DNA from 2 places in the Streptomyces sp. NPDC004542 genome. Region 2 is predicted to be linked to the other one. Evidence: riboswitches for the same ligand, from Rfam matches in the RefSeq annotation. Region 2 holds a riboswitch; the other holds the start of a gene.
What was found. Region 2 has a riboswitch for thiamine pyrophosphate ahead of thiC (phosphomethylpyrimidine synthase ThiC). Riboswitches for the same ligand answer to the same signal wherever they lie in the genome.
Positions count from the first base shown of each region.

Region 1: it holds a riboswitch for thiamine pyrophosphate, as region 2 does, so the genes downstream of both, thiO (glycine oxidase ThiO) here and thiC (phosphomethylpyrimidine synthase ThiC) in region 2, are expected to answer to the same signal.

Region 1 is NZ_JBEXLP010000031.1:67,436-72,207, forward strand. It holds gene pknB (Stk1 family PASTA domain-containing Ser/Thr kinase) at 1-570, opposite strand, end outside; gene ABZX30_RS19035 (thiazole synthase) at 790-1,584, opposite strand; gene thiS (sulfur carrier protein ThiS) at 1,587-1,787, opposite strand; gene thiO (glycine oxidase ThiO) at 1,784-2,944, opposite strand; TPP riboswitch at 2,942-3,053, opposite strand; gene ABZX30_RS19050 (hypothetical protein) at 3,107-3,457, shown strand; gene ABZX30_RS19055 (FAD-dependent oxidoreductase) at 3,504-4,733, shown strand.
Region 2 is NZ_JBEXLP010000005.1:37,691-42,462, forward strand. It holds gene ABZX30_RS04685 (metallophosphoesterase) at 1-194, shown strand, start outside; gene ABZX30_RS04690 (hypothetical protein) at 377-1,243, shown strand; gene thiC (phosphomethylpyrimidine synthase ThiC) at 1,300-3,084, opposite strand; TPP riboswitch at 3,077-3,233, opposite strand; gene ABZX30_RS04700 (YibE/F family protein) at 3,306-4,709, shown strand.

The sequences.
Region 1 (4,772 bases), on a different contig from region 2:
GTGCTCGATCTGCTCGGGCGCCAGGTACGAGACCGTCCCGAGCACGGCGCCGGTCGTGCTGGTCACCGTGTCCACGGACCTCACGAGCCCGAAGTCGGCCACCTTGACCCGCCCGTCGTCCCCTATGAGGACGTTCTCCGGCTTCATGTCCCGGTGCACGAACCCGGCCCGGTGCGCGGCACCCAGCGCGGCCAGTACCGGTTCCAGGATGTCCAGCGCGGCCCGCGGCTGCAGCGCGCCCCGCTCGCGGAGCACGTCCCGCAGGGTGCACCCGGCGATGTACTCCATGGCCAGGTAGACATACGACCGATCGGTCCCCTGATCGAACACCTGTACGACATTGGGGTGGGCGAGCCGGGCCACCGACTTCGCCTCTCGGATGAACCGCTCCACGAACGATCCGTCGGCCGCGAGCGTCGGGTGCATCACCTTGAGCGCGAGGACCCGGTCCAGCCGGGTGTCCAGCGCCCGGTAGACCGTGGCCATCCCGCCGGCCGCGATCCGCGCGTCGACGCGGTAACGGCCGTCGAGCACCTGCCCGACGAGAGGGTCCTGAAGGGTCATATCCACGCAGGCGAGTCTACGAGCCAGGACCGACACCCCCACGGTTTCGGCCAGGATCGCACCGGTACTGCAGCGCACCTGTGACGCTTCCCACCCTCACGGGAGGCGCCGGCCACGGACGGAAAGCCGCCGACGGAGATCACCCCCACAGCAGACCTCCACCTCTGAACCGACCGGAAACGTGTGGTGCGTGGGTGGAAGGCAGGAGCGGGACCACAGCCCCGCTCAGAAAGCGGGCCGCTCAGGATCGAGCACGGCCAAGCCCTCCGCGGGAGAGGACGCCTCGGCGAAATGCCGCCGCGGGATCCGCCCCGCCAGCCGGGCCAGCCGCCCCGCCTCCACCGCGTACCGCATGGCGGCAGCCATCCGCACCGGCTCCTGCGCCCGCGTCACCGCGGAGGCCAGCATCACCCCCGCACACCCCAGCTCCATCGCCAGCGCCACGTCCGACGCCGTACCGGCGCCCGCGTCCAGGATCACCGGCACGCGCGCGTGCTCGACGATCAGCTGGAAGTTGTGGGGGTTGCGGATCCCCAGCCCGGACCCGATGGGCGAGCCCAGCGGCATGATCGCCGCACAGCCGGCGTCCTCCAGCTTCCGCGCCAGCACGGGATCGTCATTGGTGTACGGCAGGACCGTGAAGCCGTCGTCGACCAGCGTCTCCGCCGCGTCCAGCAGCTCGATCGGATCCGGCAGCAGCGTGCGCTCGTCGGCGATGACCTCCAGCTTGACCAGATCGGTCCCGAGGGCCTCGCGCGCCAGCCGGGCGGTGAGCACGGCCTCCCCGGCGGTGAAACACCCCGCCGTGTTCGGCAGCACCCGGATGCCGAGCCGCTCCAGCACCGACAGCACCGAGCCGCGCACACCGGGATCCACCCGCCGCATCGCCACGGTCGTCAGCTCCGTGCCGGAGGCGGCCAGCGCCCGCTCCAGCACCTCGAGGCTGGGCGCACCGCCCGTACCCATGATCAGGCGGGACGTGAAGGACGTACCACCGAGGACGAAGGGGTCGTCGGCCATGCTCAGCCTCCCTGGACGGCGGTGAGTACTTCGACGCGGTCACCCTCGGCCAGCGCCGTGGACGGCCACTGCGCGCGCGGGACGACGGTCTCGTTGAGCGCGGCGGCCACTCCGCGCGGCGCCGCGGTGAGGGACCGTACGAGGGTGTCGAGAGCGGTGCCCGGGGCGACCTCCCGGCGCTCTCCGTTGACGGAGATGTTCATGCGGGCTGCTCCGTGAGTGCCGTGCTGAAGCGCTTGGGGGTGAACGGCCGGGCCTCTTCGGGCAGTTCACCCGTGGTCAGGGCGTGCGCCAGGGCGTCCCCGGTGACCGGCGTGAGCAGCACGCCGTTGCGGTAGTGCCCGGTGGCCAGCAGCAGCCCGTCCAGGCCGGTCGGGCCGAGCAGCGGCGCGTTGTCGGGTGAACCGGGGCGCAGCCCGGCCCGGGTCTCGGTGAGCGGCAGCTCGGTGATGCCGGGCACCAGTTCGTGCGCGTCGCGCAGCAGCTGGTACACCCCGCCGGCGGTCACCGTCGTGTCCCAGCCCAGTTCCTCGCTGGTGGCCCCGACGACCAGCTCGCCGTTCTCCCGGGGCACCAGGTAGACGTGGCTGCCGCGCACCACGGCCCGTACGGTCCGGTTGAGGAACGGCGCGTACCGCCCGGGCACGGCCAGCCGCACCACCTGCCCCTTCACCGGCCGCACCGGCGGCAGCAGGTCCTCGGGCAGGCCCGCGAGCCGCCCGCTCAGGCTCCCGGCGGCCAGCACCACCTGGCCCGCGCGCAGCGCACCGCCGTCCGAGGCGGTCACCCCGGCCGCCCGGTCCCCCGCGACGTCGAAGCGCTCGGCCCGCACCCGGTGGAAGACCACCCCGGCGCGCTCGCACGCGGCGAGCAGCGCGGCCGCCAGCCGGCGCGGATCGATCTGGTGGTCGCCGTCCACCCGCAGCCCCCCGCGCACCCCCGGCGCCAGCAACGGCTCCAGGCGCCGGCACTCCCGCCCCGAAAGCCACTCGGACTCCAGGCCCGACCGCTGCTGCAACGCGTGCAGTTCGCGCAGGTGGGCGCGGTCGTCGGCGTCCAGGGCGACGGCGAGCGTGCCGCACGGGCGGTAGCCGAGGTCCAGGCCGGTGAGGTCGGTCAGCTCGGCCGCGAACTCCGGATAGCGGCGGGCCGACGCCAGGTTCAGGCCGAGCAGGATCTGCTCGCCGTGGTGCAGCTCCGTGACGGCGGCCAGCATCCCGGCCGCGACCCGGGCGGCCCCGCCGCCCGGGTCCGGGTCCGCCACGGCCGTGGTGAGCCCGCGCTGCGCGGCCCGCCAGGCCGTGACCAGACCGATGATCCCGCCCCCTATGACGAGGACGTCGGACGTACGTGACGACATGGGCGTCCAGCCCCTCCCTTCGCCGGCATGACCCGGATCAGGTTCGTACGGTCGGAGGCCGCCAGCCTCCCTCTCAGCCCGGTGCGTCCGGGCTCCCGCGAGTGCTTGTACGGTGGCCACCCTAGCCCGCAGGGCACCCGACCCGTAAGGAGGCCTCCGCCGATGGCCCGCTCGCTCGACGGCCTGATCCTCGCTCCCGTCGCGGACCAGGCTCCGGGACAGGTGGGGACGCGCACCCGGTTCGCGTACCACGAGAAGGACGGCGAGATCTGGGCCGAGTACGCGGGTGGCGATGTCGTACGCGGCTCCCTGGTGGGCACCAGGGAAGGGGACCGGCTGGACTTCCGGTACGTGCAGCTGAAGCGGGACGGCACCACCTCCTGCGGACACTGCGCGTCGGCCGTCGTCGAGCTGCCCGACGGCCGGGTGCGGCTGGAGGAGACCTGGGAGTGGGAGTCACAGCCGGGAGCGGGTACGAGCGTGGTGGAGCAGGTCACGGAGCACACCCCCTGACTGACGGCCAGTCAGTTGACTATGGTGGTCCGACTATGGTGATCCAGTGAGCGAGCAGACACGGGAACAGGCCACGTCACAGGCGCGGCGCGTGGTCGTCGTCGGCGCGGGCATGGCCGGGGTGCAGACCGCGGTCGCGCTGCGCGAACAGGGCTTCCGGGGCACCGTGACGCTGCTCGGCGCCGAACCCCACCAGCCGTACGACCGGCCCCCGCTCTCCAAGGCCGTGCTGCTCGGCAAGGCCGAAGGCTCCGCCTTCGACGTCGACTTCGAGGCGCTCGGCATCGAACTGCGGCTCGGCCGTGAGGCGCTGGGCGTGCGCCCGGGCGACCACGAGGTCGACACCGAGGCCGGGCCCGAGCCGTACGACGTCCTGGTCCTGGCCACCGGCGCCGAACCGGTCCGGCTGCCCGGCACGGAGGGCGTGCCCGGCGTGCACCTGCTGCGCACCCTCGACGACGCCGAACGGCTGCGGCCGGTACTCGCCCGGCAGCACGACGTCGTGGTCGTCGGCGCGGGCTGGATCGGCGCCGAGTTCGCGACGGCGGCCCGTGAGGCGGGCTGCGCGGTGACGGTCGTGGAGGCGGCGGACCGCCCTCTCGCCGGCGCGCTCCCGGCCGAGGTGGCCGCGCCGATGGCGTCCTGGTACGCCGACAGCGGCGCCGAGTTGCGCACGCACGCGCGCGTGGAACGCGTCGAGCCGGGCGCGGTGGTGCTCGACGACGGCTCGCGGGTGCCCGCGGGCGCCGTCGTCGTCGGCATCGGCGCCCGCCCCGCCACGGCGTGGCTGGCTGGCTCCGGCATCGAACTCGGCGCGCACGGCGAGGTGGTGGCCGACGAGCACCTGCGGACCTCCGCGCCGGACGTGTACGCGGTCGGCGACTGCGCCTCCTTCCCGTCCCGCCGGTACGGGCAGCGGCTGCTCGTCCACCACTGGGACAACGCCCTCCAGGGCCCGCGCACGGTCGCCGCGAACATCATGGGCGAGACCCCCGCGGTCTACGACCCCGTGCCGTACTTCTGGTCCGAGCAGTTCGGCCGTTTCGTGCAGTACGCCGGTCACCACGGCGTGGCCGACCGCACCCTGTGGCGCGGCGATCCGGCGGGCCCCGCGTGGACGGTCTGCTGGCTGAGGGGGGACCGGCTGGTGGCCCTGCTCGCCGTGGGGCGCCCGAGGGACCTGGCCCAGGGGCGGCGGCTGATCGAGGCGGGCACGCCGATGCGTCCGCAGGCGCTGTCCGACCCGGCGCGGCCCCTGAAGAACGCCACGGCGTAGCACGCCCCGGCACAGGGCCCCGGCCTGGCGCGTCGCCCC
Region 2 (4,772 bases):
GCACCCGCATCGTTCACGGCCACAGCCCCATCCCCTACCTCCTGGGCGAGGTCGGCTCCGAGGACGAGGACGAGGACACCGGCCCCGTGGTCGAGGGACCCCACGTCTACGCCGACGGACTGGCCATCGCGATGGACGGCGGAGTGACCATGGCCGGAAAACTGCTGGTCCAGCAACTGCCCCTGAGTGACTGAGCATTCGCCGGGCAGGGATTTCCCCGGCGGCGTTCGCGCAGGCAGACAGCCAATTTCCGGCAACCCCCTGTCACCGCGTGCCGTGACGGCTCTACCATCGGCTTATCCGTAGCAGGCTCCCCTCCGTTTCTGCCCGACGGCTCGTCGACGTGCGAGCCCCAAGCCCTACGGAGCATCGGGGGATGCACATGAACAGCGTTCCGCAGCACCTGCTGAACGAGGACCGCCAGGAATTCGAGCGGATCCTCGATGAGGCGCTGCGCTCCGCACCACACCGCCCGGAACTGGCCGCCGTGGGAGAGCGGCTGAACCACGAGCAACTGCGCACCATGGCGCTGAACGCCACCGCACTCATCACGGCGGCCGCGGCGACCGAGTACCAGCACTATGTGAAGGTCCGCGAGGAACTGCGCCGCCCGGCGCCACCCGTTCCGTCCTCCGTTCCCCTGTCCGGATCCACCGAGCCGGGCACGGATCCCATGGGCCTCGCCGCCTCGCTCGGCGAGGCCGCCGAGAACACCGGCGCGGGCGCCGTCGCCGTCGTCGCGGTTCTCGCCCCGGTCCTCGCCGGCACCGCCGCGGCGATCTTCCTCCTCGTCGGCTACGTCCTGCGGATGCTGGACCCGGCACCGGCCTTCGCCCAGACGATGATCACCACCGGCTGGGTGTTCGGCGCCATGACGGCGGTCGCGATCCTGGTCGCCGGCGTCGGCCTGCTCCTCACCGCCCTGCGCAACAGCCCGTCGCTCGGGGACGGACCCCACGGGGAGGTGACCGAGGAACTGGCCCGGGCCAGTGAGGCCTGGCGCGAGGCGCTCCTGGACCGCGGCATCCTGCCCTTCCTGCGGGAGGCGCTCGCCGCCCCCGGCACCGGCACACCGCACCGCATGACCCCGCCGGCGCCGACCGGACGCATGCCCCGGCTCGGCTACGACCGGCCGGGATTCAGCAGCCCCGACGACGGCACCACCCCGGGCCCGCGCCCGAGGTTCACCAGCCCGGACTACACGAGCCCGGACTTCGGCGGCCCGGAGCACCAGCCGGAATGATCCCCGGCTTGCGCCCCCGGCGGGGGCGCAAGCCGGACAGGCGGCGCGCGCGCGTGTCAGTCCGCGATCGGCAGGTACACCCGGTTCCCGCTCGCCGCGAACTCCTTCGACTTCTGTGCCATGCCCTCCTCGATCTCGGCCTTGCTGCCGCCGTGTTCACGCCTGATGTCCTGTGAGATCTTCATGCTGCAGAACTTCGGCCCGCACATGGAGCAGAAGTGGGCCGTCTTGGCGGGCTCGGCCGGAAGCGTCTCATCGTGGAACTCCCGTGCCGTGTCCGGGTCGAGGGCGAGGTTGAACTGGTCCTCCCACCGGAACTCGAAGCGGGCGTCGGACAGCGCGTCGTCCCATTCCTGGGCACCCGGGTGGCCCTTGGCGAGGTCGGCCGCATGGGCGGCGATCTTGTAGGTGATGACGCCGGTCTTGACGTCGTCACGGTTGGGCAGGCCCAAGTGCTCCTTGGGCGTGACGTAGCAGAGCATCGCCGTGCCCCACCAGGCGATCATCGCGGCACCGATGCCGGAGGTGATGTGGTCGTACGCCGGTGCGACGTCCGTGGTCAGCGGGCCGAGCGTATAGAACGGAGCTTCATCGCAGATCTCCTGCTGAAGGTCGATGTTCTCCTTGATCTTGTGCATCGGGACGTGACCCGGGCCCTCGATCATGGTCTGTACGTCGAAACGCCTGGCGATCCGGTTGAGTTCCCCGAGCGTGCGGAGTTCCGCGAACTGCGCCTCGTCGTTGGCGTCCGCGACCGAGCCGGGCCTGAGTCCGTCGCCCAGCGAGTACGTGACGTCGTAGGCGGCGAGGATCTCGCAGAGCTCCTCGAAGTTCTCGTACAGGAACGACTCCTTGTGGTGCGCCAGGCACCAGGCCGCCATGATCGAGCCGCCGCGCGAGACGATGCCGGTCTTGCGGTTGGCCGTGAGCGGCACGTACGCCAGCCGCACTCCGGCGTGGACGGTCATGTAGTCCACACCCTGCTCGGCCTGTTCGATGACCGTGTCCTTGTAGATGTCCCAGGTCAGTTCCTCGGCCCTGCCGTCCACCTTCTCCAGCGCCTGGTAGAGCGGCACCGTGCCGATAGGGACGGGGGAGTTGCGCAGCACCCACTCACGGGTGGTGTGGATGTTACGGCCGGTGGACAGGTCCATCACCGTGTCGGCGCCCCAGCGGGTCGCCCAGGTCATCTTCTCGACCTCCTCCTCGATGGAGGACGTCACCGCCGAGTTGCCGATGTTGGCGTTGACCTTCACCAGGAACCGCTTGCCGATGATCATCGGCTCGATCTCCGGGTGGTTGACGTTGGCGGGCAACACGGCCCGGCCCGCCGCGATCTCCTCGCGGACGACCTCCGGTGAGACGTTCTCCCTCAGCGCCACGAACTCCATCTCGGGCGTGATCACACCTTGACGGGCATAGGCGAGCTGGGTGACCGCCTGGCCGTCCCGGCCCCTGCGCGGCTGGCGGGAGCGTCCGGGGAAGACCGCGTCGAGGTTGCGCAGTCCGCCCCGGGGCGAGGTGTGCTTGATCCCGTCGTCCTCAGGACGGACGGGACGGCCCGCGTACTCCTCGGTGTCGCCGCGGGCAATGATCCAGTTCTCCCGCAGCGGCGGCAGACCCCTGCGGACGTCGGTTTCGACGAGTGGATCGGTGTACGGGCCGGAGGTGTCGTACAGCGTGACCGACTGTCCGTTGGTCAGGTGCACCTGACGGACCGGCACGCGCAGGTCGGGGCGCGAACCCTCGACATACCCCTTGTGCCAGCCGATGGACTTCCCGGCCTCCTCGCCGCTGGAGAGCTGCGTGGAGGCAGGCGTGCGTGCGTCCTTGTTGGTCATGAGACCTACTCCCTACGCCGGCATTACCCGGTAACAGGTTCGGCGGTCGACGCAGCGGTTTCCGTCCATCGGTGTTCCACGTGAAACATCGCGAAGACGGAGGTCAGCGCCCTCTCAGCCCGGTGCTCCGAGCTCCCGCGTGTGCAAAGGTGCCTCCACGCTAGCGTCATTCGTGGCGCGGTGAACAGTGCGCCTCCGCCCGTTCTTGCAATGATCGGGCGGTGACCACGACGCACCAGCCCACATATCCGCCCGGCGAACCGCCGCACGACCGCAACCACGGCCACGGCCACGGCGGGGGGCACGGGCACGGCGGGGGGCACGGGCACTCCCACAGTCACAGCCACGGGCCCGCGGCCCCGGTCTCCCAGCATCTACGCAAGGTCATCGCGGCCGTTCTGATCCCGTTCACCGCGGCGGTCGTGGTGGGGCTCGTGGTGCTCTGGCCGGGCGGCGCCCCTGCGCACGAGCGGACGGGAGTCGGCTTCGACCGGCAGACGCGGCAGGCCACGGTCACCAAGGTCGTCGAGATCAGCTGCGGGTCGGTCAACGGCTCCGGGGGCACCTCGACCGGTGACACCTCCACGGCCGAGGGCGGCGCCGCGCAGCAGAAGTCGGGCGATACCTGCAAGAAGGCGACGATCCGGGTCGATTCCGGCAAGGACAGGGGCCGTACGTTCACGGAGATCGTGCAGCCGGACCAGTCGCGGCAGTTGCACCAGGGCCAGCAGGTGGTGGCCGCCTACGAACCCTCGGCACCCAAGGACCTGCAGTACTCGGTGACCGACGTCAACCGGCGCTTCCCCATGGCGCTGCTGGCCGGGATCTTCGCACTCGCCGTCGTGGTCGTCGGGCGGATGCGTGGCGTCATGGCGCTGGTGGCGCTGGCTGTCAGCTTCCTGGTCCTCACCTTCTTCATCCTGCCCGCGATCCTGCAAGGGTCGGACCCGCTGACCGTGGCAGTGATCGGCTCCAGCGCCATCATGCTGATCGCGCTCTACCTGTGCCACGGACTGTCGGCCCGTACCTCGGTGGCTGTCCTCGGCACCCTGGTCTCGCTGTCGCTGATCGGCGTCCTCGGCAACCTGTTCATCGACTGGGCCGCGCTCACCGGCAACACGGACGACAGCACCGGACTGATCCACGGCCTGTACCCGTCGATCGACATGAGCGGTCTGCTGCTCGCCGGTGTCATCATCGGTTCGCTCGGTGTCCTGGACGACGTGACGGTGACGCAGACCTCGGCCGTGTGGGAGCTGCACGAGGCCAATCCGTCGATGAGCCGGCGAGGGCTGTACCGTGCGGGCATCCGCATCGGCCGCGACCACATCGCCTCCGTGGTCAACACACTCGTGCTGGCCTACGCGGGCGCCGCGCTGCCGCTGCTGCTGCTGTTCTCCATCGCCCGGAGCGGCGTGGGCACGGTCGCCAACAGCGAGCTGGTGGCGGAGGAGATCGTACGCACACTGGTGGGCTCGATCGGTCTGGTGGCCTCCGTACCGGTCACCACCGCCCTCGCGGCTCTGGTGGTGGCGGCCGATCGTCCGGCAGAGGAGCCGGCCGCGGCCACCGTGGCCCCGTCGGCTCCGTCACGTGGCGGCCGGGGCAGGCGCCGGAAGCGGTGAGGCTCCGTCAGGGGCCGACGGCCCCCGGAGAAGCGTTACTGCAACACCCCGTGGTGAGGCGGA